Regions from separate parts of the Streptomyces sp. NPDC058964 genome, predicted to be linked through region 3. Evidence: riboswitches for the same ligand, from Rfam matches in the RefSeq annotation. Region 3 holds a riboswitch; each other region holds the start of a gene.

Region 1 (2,191 bases), on a different contig from region 3:
ACGTCCGGGAGTACCTCTGGGAGCAGCTCCACGGCCTGCTCTCCAGTGCCCCCGTCGACTACGTGAAGTGGGACTTCAACCGCTGCTTCACCGACGCGGGCTGGCCCGGGGACGCGTATCCGCAGCGGCTCTGGGTCGACCATGTGCGCGCCCTGTACGCCCTGCTGGACCGGCTGCGTGCCGCGCACCCGGGCGTCGCGTTCGAGTCCTGCTCGGGCGGCGGCGGACGGATCGACCTCGGTGTGACGAGCCGCACGGACCAGGTGTGGACCTCCGACAACACCGATCCGCTCGACCGGCTCGCCATCCAGCACGGCTTCAGTCAGATCCACCCGGCACGGATCATGGCCGCCTGGGTCACCGACAGCCCGAACACGCAGCTCAATGGCAGGGTCAGCTCGCTGCGCTTCCGTTTCGTCAGCGCCATGGCGGGGGTCCTCGGTGTCGGCGGCGACCTCGCGGAGTGGACGGAGGAGGAGCTCGCCGAGGCCCGTGAGTGGGTGGAGCTCTACAAGGGCATCCGCCCGGTCGTGCAGCACGGCGAGCTGTACCGGCTGCGGCCTCCGGACGGCGGGCTGAGCGCGGTCCAGTACGTGCGCGGTGGCGAGGCGGTCGTCCTCGCCTGGCTGCAGGCCCAGCGCTACGGCGAGCCCGTCCCCGCGCTGCGGCTGCGCGGTCTCGACCCGACAGCCTCATATGAATGCCGCGAAACGGGCGAAATCCACCGGGGTGCCGTCCTCCTGCACCACGGCCTGCGCACCGGTCTGCGCGGCGACCTCGACGCGTCGGTCTTCCGGTTCCGTCGCGTCTGAGGGTGCTGTCCGAATTAACCCTTTACGTCAAACTTGCGGGGAAATGGCGAGGCCTGGGATGTGATGCGTGAGGAGCGTCATACCCGTGACCGTCCGTCGTGCGTCATGTTCACGTAATTCGCGCCCCTTTCCCGGGAATTGGCCGGGAAAATCGAAAGGGAATGCACGGAGGGTGACCGGGATTTCCCGTAACGGATCATGTGAAACACGGACACACGGAACCTTCTGCTTGTCCCCCCGCATCCCGCTCGCTTACGTTCGCCACCAATCCGGACGGAACGCCGAATCCTGCCGCCGCCCGGAGCCCGCTCACACTCACCCGTGCAAGGCAGGAAGCGGGGGACCCATCAGGTACCAATGCCTGTTCCGGTCTCCGGGACGGCTCGGGGTGAAGCCGCGCTCCGTGCGCGGCCGGGCAGCTCCAGCCCGAACCCGACAGCTCACCTCGCAGGCGCCGGAGAGGAATTCGCCATGCCCGCGAAGGGAAAGCACCGCCGTCCCAAGCCCCGTCGCCTCACCCGCAGGATCGCCGTCGCCGGTACCGGTGGTGCCGCGCTGGCCCTGCCGCTGATCGGGACCGCCGGTGCCCATGCCGCCACCCCGCAGTCCGGTACCGAAAAGGCCGTCCAGTCGCTGCCGACGGTCGCCACGAAGCCGCTGCCGACGGTCGCCACGAAGCCTCTGAGGGCGAAGGTGAATTCGGGTGCCCGTTCGTACACGGTGAGGTCCGGCGACTACCTTTCGAAGATCGCCGACGAGCAGAACGTGCGCGGCGGCTGGCAGCGGATCTACCGGGACAACCGTGAGGCCGTCGGTGACAACCCGTCGCTGATCCACCCCGGTCTGAAGCTCGCCCTCGGCGGGAAGGCCGCGACGGGCGCCGCCCCCTCGTCCGCGACCCCCTCGCGGTCGTCGTCCTCCGAGCGGTCCTCCTCCGCTCCCACCGCCTCCTCCGTGAAGCCGTCGGCCGTGTCGAACACCGAGTCGGCTTCCCGTGCCGCGTCCGGTTCCGACGCCGCGTCCGCCTCGAACGCGTGGCCCCAGGACGCCCAGGCCGCGGTCGCCTCGACCGGCTACAACCTCCCGGTGTCGGGCGCCACCATCGGCACCCACTACCACGTGGCGGGCAGCATGTGGTCCAGCGGCTACCACACCGGCGTCGACTTCGTCGTCCCGACCGGCACCCCGGTCAAGGCCGTGGGTGCGGGCACGGTCGTCTCCGCGGGCTGGGGCGGGGCGTACGGCAACCAGGTCGTCCTGCGCCTCAACGACGGCTACTACGCGCAGTACGGCCACCTGTCCCGGCTCTCCGTCTCGGCCGGCCAGACCGTGACCCCGGGCCAGCAGCTCGGCCTCTCGGGTGCGACCGGCAACGTGAC
Region 2 (2,191 bases), on a different contig from region 3:
GGACGGCCTTCTCGACGCCCTTGCCCAGGTAGCGGTTCGGGTCACCGTCGCGGAGCTCGATGGCCTCGAAGGCACCGGTGGAGGCGCCGGACGGAACGGCGGCACGACCCGTGCTGCCGTCGTCGAGGCCGACCTCGACCTCGACCGTGGGGTTGCCTCGGGAGTCCAGGATTTCCCGGGCTACGACGACGTCGATGGACGGCACGAGCATCTCCTTCTTGGGATGTGACGCTGGAAGTGCGGGCTGGTGTGCCTTGCGACTAGAGCCTAACCGTCCCCGGGGCATCGGCCACCGACCGACCGTCCCGTGGACAAGGGAACCGTACACATTGTTTCCGGTCGGAACAAAGGGTGGGACGAAAACGGGTGGAGTACCGCCGGGGAAGCCGGCGTCGGGAAGCCGGCGGCCGGAAAAGAGAAACCCCGCCCCGGTGCGTACGGGGGAATACGCACCGGGACGGGAGACCGTGGGGACGGGGGCGACCCTCACGTGTCCCGCACTGCGGGGGACGTGGGGACGGGGGCGACCCTCACGTGTCCCGCACTGCGGGGGACACGGATGTGAGCAGGCTGTGGCTCTGCCGCCTGCCGCGCATCACTTCAGGTGCAGCTGCTGACCCGGGTAGATGAGGTCCGCGTCCTGGACGACGTCCTTGTTCAGGTGGAACAGCTTCTGCCAGCCGCCCTTGACCTTGTGCTTCGCGGCGATCGTGCTGAGGGTGTCACCCTTGACGACCTTGTACTCGCCGTCGCCCTTCTTGACCTTCTTGCCGGTCGGGGTGGTGACGGTCTTGCTCGCGGCCGGACGCCCGGCGGAGCGTGAGGCGGCCTGCTTCTCGGTCGAGCGGGTGGTGGTGCTCGCGGAGGAACCGCCGCCCGACGAGGAGCCGGCGGAGGCACCGGTGTAGGCGGCACCGGACAGGCCCGTGCCGCAGACCGGCCAGGCACCCTTGCCCTGCGCGGCGAGGACCTTCTCGGCTATCTCGATCTGCTGCGCCTTGGTGGCCTTGTCGGCGGTGGCCGCGTACTTCGTGCCGCCGTACGCGGCCCAGGTGGAGGCGGAGAACTGCAGGCCGCCGTAGTAACCGTTGCCGGTGTTGATCGACCAGTTGCCGCCGGACTCGCACTTGGCGACGGCGTCCCACTCGGCGGCGGTGGCGGCGGAGGCGGTGCCGGAGGCCATCAGCGGGGCGGCGATGGCGGCGCCGGCGACTCCGGCGAGCGCGAGGGCGCGGGCGCGGGTGGCCCTGGAGGGACGACGGTGCTTGCCCTTGGCGGAAAACAGCATGGATGGATCCCCTCACCGACGCCTGCGAGGTGAGCTGTCGGGTTCGGGCCGGTTGAGTTGCCCGGCCACACCTCCGCTGGGAGGCGTGGCTCCACCCCTAGCCGCCCCGGCTCAACTGTCCGGCGCGGCACTTACCTTGGGTCCCCCGCTCCTGCCTGCGGCGCTTGACGCGACGACTGTTCCCGTGCGGCCGCTGGCAGGATTCGGCGTTGCGACAGCCGGGGCTCGTGGTGACGAGCGGTCATGACCGTAGACACGCGATCCGGGGAATTTCAAAGACGATCAGGGCTTCTGAGACTCATCCCACACTTTCACCAAACCGGACATTGAGCATGAAAGTGGGACTCAACTCCCGCTACTTTTCGCCCGTTTCGGTATCGACATTCAGGGTCTGACCGGGGGTGATGTCATTCGGGTCGGGGCCGATGTCGGCCTTGTTGGCGGCGTAGAGCGCGCGCCATCCGCCGTCGAGGTCAAGGGAGTCGGCGATGGACGCGAGGGTGTCACCGACGCGAACCGTGTAGTCCTGTGCGGCGTGACGGCCCACAGAGGCGGCACCCTGTCCGTTTGTGTCGCTTTCGTCCGCACTCGTACCACGATGCCGACCGCCACCGAGCTCGCCGGTGTCGACCAGACTCCAAGAGCCGCCGTTTTGTGCAGAGTTGTCCGCATCACCCGAATTGGCCGATTCCGTGGGTGAGGCACCCTCCCTCCGCGAGTCGCCAGATCCGGAGGATTCCGACTTGTCCGACTTGGCGGAGCCGGAGGAGTTCGAGGGCTTCGAGGATCCGCGCTTGTCGTCGGCGTCCTTGGACCTGGACTTGGACTTATGGGAGTCGTTCGACGGGGAGTCCGACGTCGAGGACGAGTCGGACAAGCCGGGCCAGTCCGAGGAATCCGATG
Region 3 (2,191 bases):
GACCCCGCAGATTCGAAATACCTGCTGAAGGCCTCGGCCGGGCAGGCTGGGCGCCATGGACGGACAGCTCATCGCCTTCACCGCGATCGCGGCCGGACTGGTCGCCGTGCCGGGTGCCGACTTCACGGTCGTCGTACGCAACGCGCTGGTCTCCCGCCGGGCGGGCGCGGTCTGCGGGCTCGGCATCGCGGGCGGGCTCCTGGTGCACACCACACTGGCGGCCGCCGGCGTCGCCGCCGTGCTGGTGGCCGTTCCGGCGCTGTTCCGCGCCCTGCAACTGCTGGGCGGCGCCTACGTCCTCCACCTCGGCGTCCGGACCCTGCGGACACCGCGACGGCCCGCGGGGGCGTCCGAGGCGGATCCGGCGACGCAGGCGCACCCCCTGCGGCAGGGATTCGTCACCAACGTCCTCAACCCCAAGGCCTCGCTGACCTTCCTCAGCCTGCTGCCGCAGTTCGTGCCGCCGGGCGGCGCGGCGCTGCCCAGGACGCTGCTGCTCGCGCTCATCGTGTGCGCGCTGGCGCTGACCTGGTTCCAGATGGTGGCCCTGCTGGTCGACCGGCTCGGCCGGTGGCTGCGCCGGCCGCGGGCCGCCAGGGCGCTGCACACGGGCACCGGCGTGGCGCTCACGGCGCTCGGGGCGGCCCTGTCGCTGGAAGCGTTCCTGGCGCTCCTGTGACCCCGGATCAGTCCGGGCCGGGACCCGAGGGGGTGACGGAGCGGCAGGAGCCGCCACCCCCTCGGCGGGTCAGCTGACCCGGCCGTACCAGACGCTCCTCGTCCAGATCCTCTCCAGCTTCACCACGTCACCGGTCTTCGGGGCGTGCCAGATCTTCCCCTTACCGGCATAGATGCCGACGTGGTAGACGCTGGAGCCGGAGTGGAAGAACACCAGGTCTCCGGCCTTGCGGCTGCGCGCGGAGATGTGGTGCGTCTTGTTGTACTGCTGGGCGGCCGTGCGCGGCAGGGTCTTGCCCGCCTTCTTGTACGAGTACAGCGTGAGCCCGGAGCAGTCGAACCTCCGTGGCCCGGTGGCGCCCCACTTGTAGGGCGAGCCCTTCTTGGAGGCCGCGACCTGGAGTGCCTTCGTCGCCATCGTCGCGGCCGAGGCGTCGGCCGCGACGCCCGGAACCACGATCGAGCCGCCCACGGCGGCGATGGTGAGGGCCGAGGCCGTACCGGCCCGGGCCATGAGCGACGGGACACGATTGAGCGCAGTCATGCGCAACCCTTCGTCAGCCGCCTGTGAAGGATGACCTGTCGGATTCGGGCTGGCGAAGTAGCCCGGCCGCGTTGCCGCGGCTTCACCCCAAGGGCTGCTCGGAACGAACAAACAGACGAACGAACGTCCGTTCCGGCGACCCGTCTTGCTCGGGTCCTCCACTCCTGCCGATCCACTCCTGTCGACCGGTCATCCGGGCGGCGGCAGGACTCGGCGTCCGCCCGGACCGCCCCGCCGCTGTGGCGGGGGCTTGTCGTCAGACAGGGATCTTCACTCACAGGTGTCCGAAATACCCAATGGAATCGGGGGTTTGTGGCGTTACTCACCACTCACCCGTTCGGGTGGACATTGCTGTGTTCGAGTCATGGTCGAGGGGTCGAAGGACCCCCGGACCAGCACCGAAGCACCTCACCGTCCCTTTCGGACAGGCGTGTTGCGCAACGCCGACGGTCTCACGAATGGACGCTCGACTACGCCGAACGGGGGTACGCCATTTGGGCCGTTTCGAGTCGGCGGCGGACAGGCGTCCGTCAACCCCCGCCACCGGGCGGGACGGTGACCCGGGCGGTGCGCCGCTCGCCGTCCAGCACCCGCATCGCCCGCGCGAGAGTAGCCGCGTGCAGCTCCGTCTCGCCCCTCTGGTGCATGAGGGCCAGCGCGTCGCGCAGTTCGGCCGCGGTACGCACCAGCGCCTGGGCGGCCCGCAGTCCGCGGTACGTGTCCCCGTGCTGTGCCGGGTTGATCCGGCCCAGCAGATCGACCGCGTCGAGATAACGGTCGATCAGTTCGCCCTCGGCCCGGGTCAGCGCGGGCAGCGGCGGCAGCTCCGGAGGCAGCATCGGCGGCTCACCTCGCGCCCGGCGCGGTACGGGACGCCTTGCGGCTGGGGATGATCCCGTCCACCAGCCCGTACTCCAGTGCTCCCCGCGCGTCCAGGATCAGATCCCGTTCCAGATCCTCGCGGACCTG
Region 4 (2,191 bases), on a different contig from region 3:
GTGCACGCCGAGGAGGCGGCGCTGGCCAAGATCGACCCTGCCGACCCGAGGCTGGCCGCCGCGACCGTGTACTCCAGCCTGGAGCCCTGCGCCCGCCGGGCCTCGCGGCCCGCCCCCTGCGCGCGGCTGATCCTGGACGCGGGGGTGCGGCGGGTGGTCACGGCCTGGCGGGAGCCGGACACGTTCGTGGCGGGCGCCGACGGCAGCGGGCTGCTGGCCGGCCATGGCGTCGACGTCGTCGTACTGCCCGAGTTCGAGGGCCCGGCCAAGGCGCCGAACCGCCATCTCGTGGCCGGCGGATAAACCCGTGCGCGGGCACCCCTGAACATGGCGTATGCTTGAGACACAACGACGCGGGGTGGAGCAGCTCGGTAGCTCGCTGGGCTCATAACCCAGAGGTCGCAGGTTCAAATCCTGTCCCCGCTACTCAAGGCTCAGGGCCGGAGTCCAGTGAATGGACTCCGGCCCTGAGTGTTTTCCCCGGTCTGCTCATTTCCCCGGCCTGCGCACTGTCACGACGGGTGATCGGACGGGAGCCCTCCGCATAACGTCTGAGTCACCATCAAAAAGGGTGAGACTCCTGTACCGCGGCCAACTCGCCCGGTTTTCGCCGGTCATGGCAATTAAGTTCCGGCTGGAAATCGCTAATGATCAAGCCGAACGGCTTGGAATCTAACCTTCGGGTCTATTAACGTTCGATAACGCAGCGCGGTCGTCCCAGCCGTCACAAGAGGCGGCTCCGTGCGCACGCGCCGAATCCCGCGAGGGAACCGGGGAACCACCACCTTGGGGTGAATCACGCGGATGCCGCCGTGGCGACACGGCTCGTACACGCGCGTAGGAGACCTTCCCGCTCCGAACCCGTCAGCTAACCCGGTAGGCGGCGGAAGGAAAGGAGCACGCCCGCGTGGCGTCCAACCGGCCTGCCCCAGAAGCCCCGTTCGTGCCGAGTCAGCGCACCGAGACCTTCGGCTACGGCAGCTATCGCGCCGACGAGGGCCCCTGGGAGGAGTGGAATCCCACCGAGGAGTCCATCAGCCCGGTACGCGGCCGGCACCGCGTCTCCAAGCAGCGCGGCGGTGGACTCGCCCGCAGCTCCACGGTCCTGGGCGTCGGCGTCATAGCCGCCGTCGGCGCGGGCGGCATGGCCAGCGCCAACACCGGCAAGGCGCCGGTGTCCATCTCCGTGCCCGACCTGCCCTCCGTGGGCTCCCTGCTCGGCGAGAGCCACTCGGACGCGCCGAAGGGCTCCGCGACCGCCCTCAGCAGCGTCGGCGTGACCTCCACGGACAGCGCCCAGGGCGCCGGTGACGCCGGTGAGGCGCTGCGCAACCGCATCATGGCCCAGGCCGAGAAGCAGCAGAGCCAGGTCGACACCAAGGCCGCCGCCGCTGCCGTGGCCGCCGCCGACAAGCAGGTCGCCGACGCGGCCGCCAAGGCGGAGAAGGAGGCCGCCGCCAAGGCCGCCGACGCCAAGGCGAAGGCCGACGCCGAGGCCAAGAAGCAGGCCGAGGCCGAGCGGCTGGCCAAGCTGGCCAAGCAGTACACGCTGCCGACCTCCTCGTACACCATCACCTCGACCTTCGGTGAGGCCGGCGCCATGTGGTCCTCCGGCTACCACACCGGCCTCGACTTCGCCGCGCCCACGGGCACACTGATCAAGGCCATCCACAGCGGCACGATCACCCAGGCGGGCTGGGCCGGCTCCTACGGCTACCGCACGGTCCTCACCCTCGACGACGGCACCGAGCTGTGGTTCTGCCACCAGTCCTCGATCAACGTCTCGGTCGGGCAGAAGGTCAGCACGGGCGAGGTCATCGGCCGCGTGGGCGCCACGGGCAACGTCACCGGACCGCACCTCCACCTGGAGGTCCACCCGGGCGGCCAGGCCACCGGCATCGACCCGATGACGTGGCTGCACGGCAAGGGCCTCAACCCCTGACGGCACGCGGCCCAGGGCCCCTGGTGCACCTCTTCGATTTCCGGCAGTCCTGACGACACCCCCCCGACGTCAGGGCTGCCGGTCAGGTGTTCACGGGGTCTTCGCGGGCGTTTCCGGAATCCTCCACTCCGGTGTGTCCGCTCTCATAGAGCATGACTTCCCTTCGCGAACTCGGCTCCTCCGACCGAGGAGGAACCGGCGAGGCTCACCGACGCGTCGGCCCAGCCCTGCCTGCCTGCCTGCCTGCCG

Evidence for each region. A riboswitch is a leader RNA that binds a small molecule or an ion and turns the genes downstream of it on or off. The one in region 3 is predicted to bind cyclic di-AMP.
Region 1: it holds a riboswitch for cyclic di-AMP, as region 3 does, so the genes downstream of both, ACFW2E_RS22040 (peptidoglycan DD-metalloendopeptidase family protein) here and ACFW2E_RS05600 (C40 family peptidase) in region 3, are expected to answer to the same signal.
Region 2: it holds a riboswitch for cyclic di-AMP, as region 3 does, so the genes downstream of both, ACFW2E_RS29800 (transglycosylase family protein) here and ACFW2E_RS05600 (C40 family peptidase) in region 3, are expected to answer to the same signal.
Region 4: it holds a riboswitch for cyclic di-AMP, as region 3 does, so the genes downstream of both, ACFW2E_RS18675 (M23 family metallopeptidase) here and ACFW2E_RS05600 (C40 family peptidase) in region 3, are expected to answer to the same signal.

Annotation. Positions count from the first base shown of each region.
Region 1 covers NZ_JBHYKH010000176.1:7,586-9,776, reverse strand. The annotation lists gene ACFW2E_RS22045 (alpha-galactosidase) at 1-812, shown strand, start outside; cyclic di-AMP (ydaO/yuaA leader) riboswitch at 1,119-1,279, shown strand; gene ACFW2E_RS22040 (peptidoglycan DD-metalloendopeptidase family protein) at 1,284-2,191, shown strand, end outside.
Region 2 covers NZ_JBHYKH010000297.1:5,325-7,515, forward strand. The annotation lists gene eno (phosphopyruvate hydratase) at 1-211, opposite strand, end outside; gene ACFW2E_RS29800 (transglycosylase family protein) at 596-1,288, opposite strand; cyclic di-AMP (ydaO/yuaA leader) riboswitch at 1,293-1,461, opposite strand; gene ACFW2E_RS29805 (transglycosylase family protein) at 1,644-2,191, opposite strand, start outside.
Region 3 covers NZ_JBHYKH010000026.1:11,102-13,292, forward strand. The annotation lists gene ACFW2E_RS05595 (LysE family translocator) at 56-679, shown strand; gene ACFW2E_RS05600 (C40 family peptidase) at 749-1,222, opposite strand; cyclic di-AMP (ydaO/yuaA leader) riboswitch at 1,226-1,448, opposite strand; gene ACFW2E_RS05605 (hypothetical protein) at 1,753-2,061, opposite strand; gene ACFW2E_RS05610 (ATP-dependent Clp protease proteolytic subunit) at 2,069-2,191, opposite strand, start outside.
Region 4 covers NZ_JBHYKH010000135.1:3,490-5,680, forward strand. The annotation lists gene ACFW2E_RS18665 (dihydrofolate reductase family protein) at 1-303, shown strand, start outside; tRNA gene ACFW2E_RS18670 (tRNA-Met) at 353-426, shown strand; cyclic di-AMP (ydaO/yuaA leader) riboswitch at 741-900, shown strand; gene ACFW2E_RS18675 (M23 family metallopeptidase) at 908-1,942, shown strand.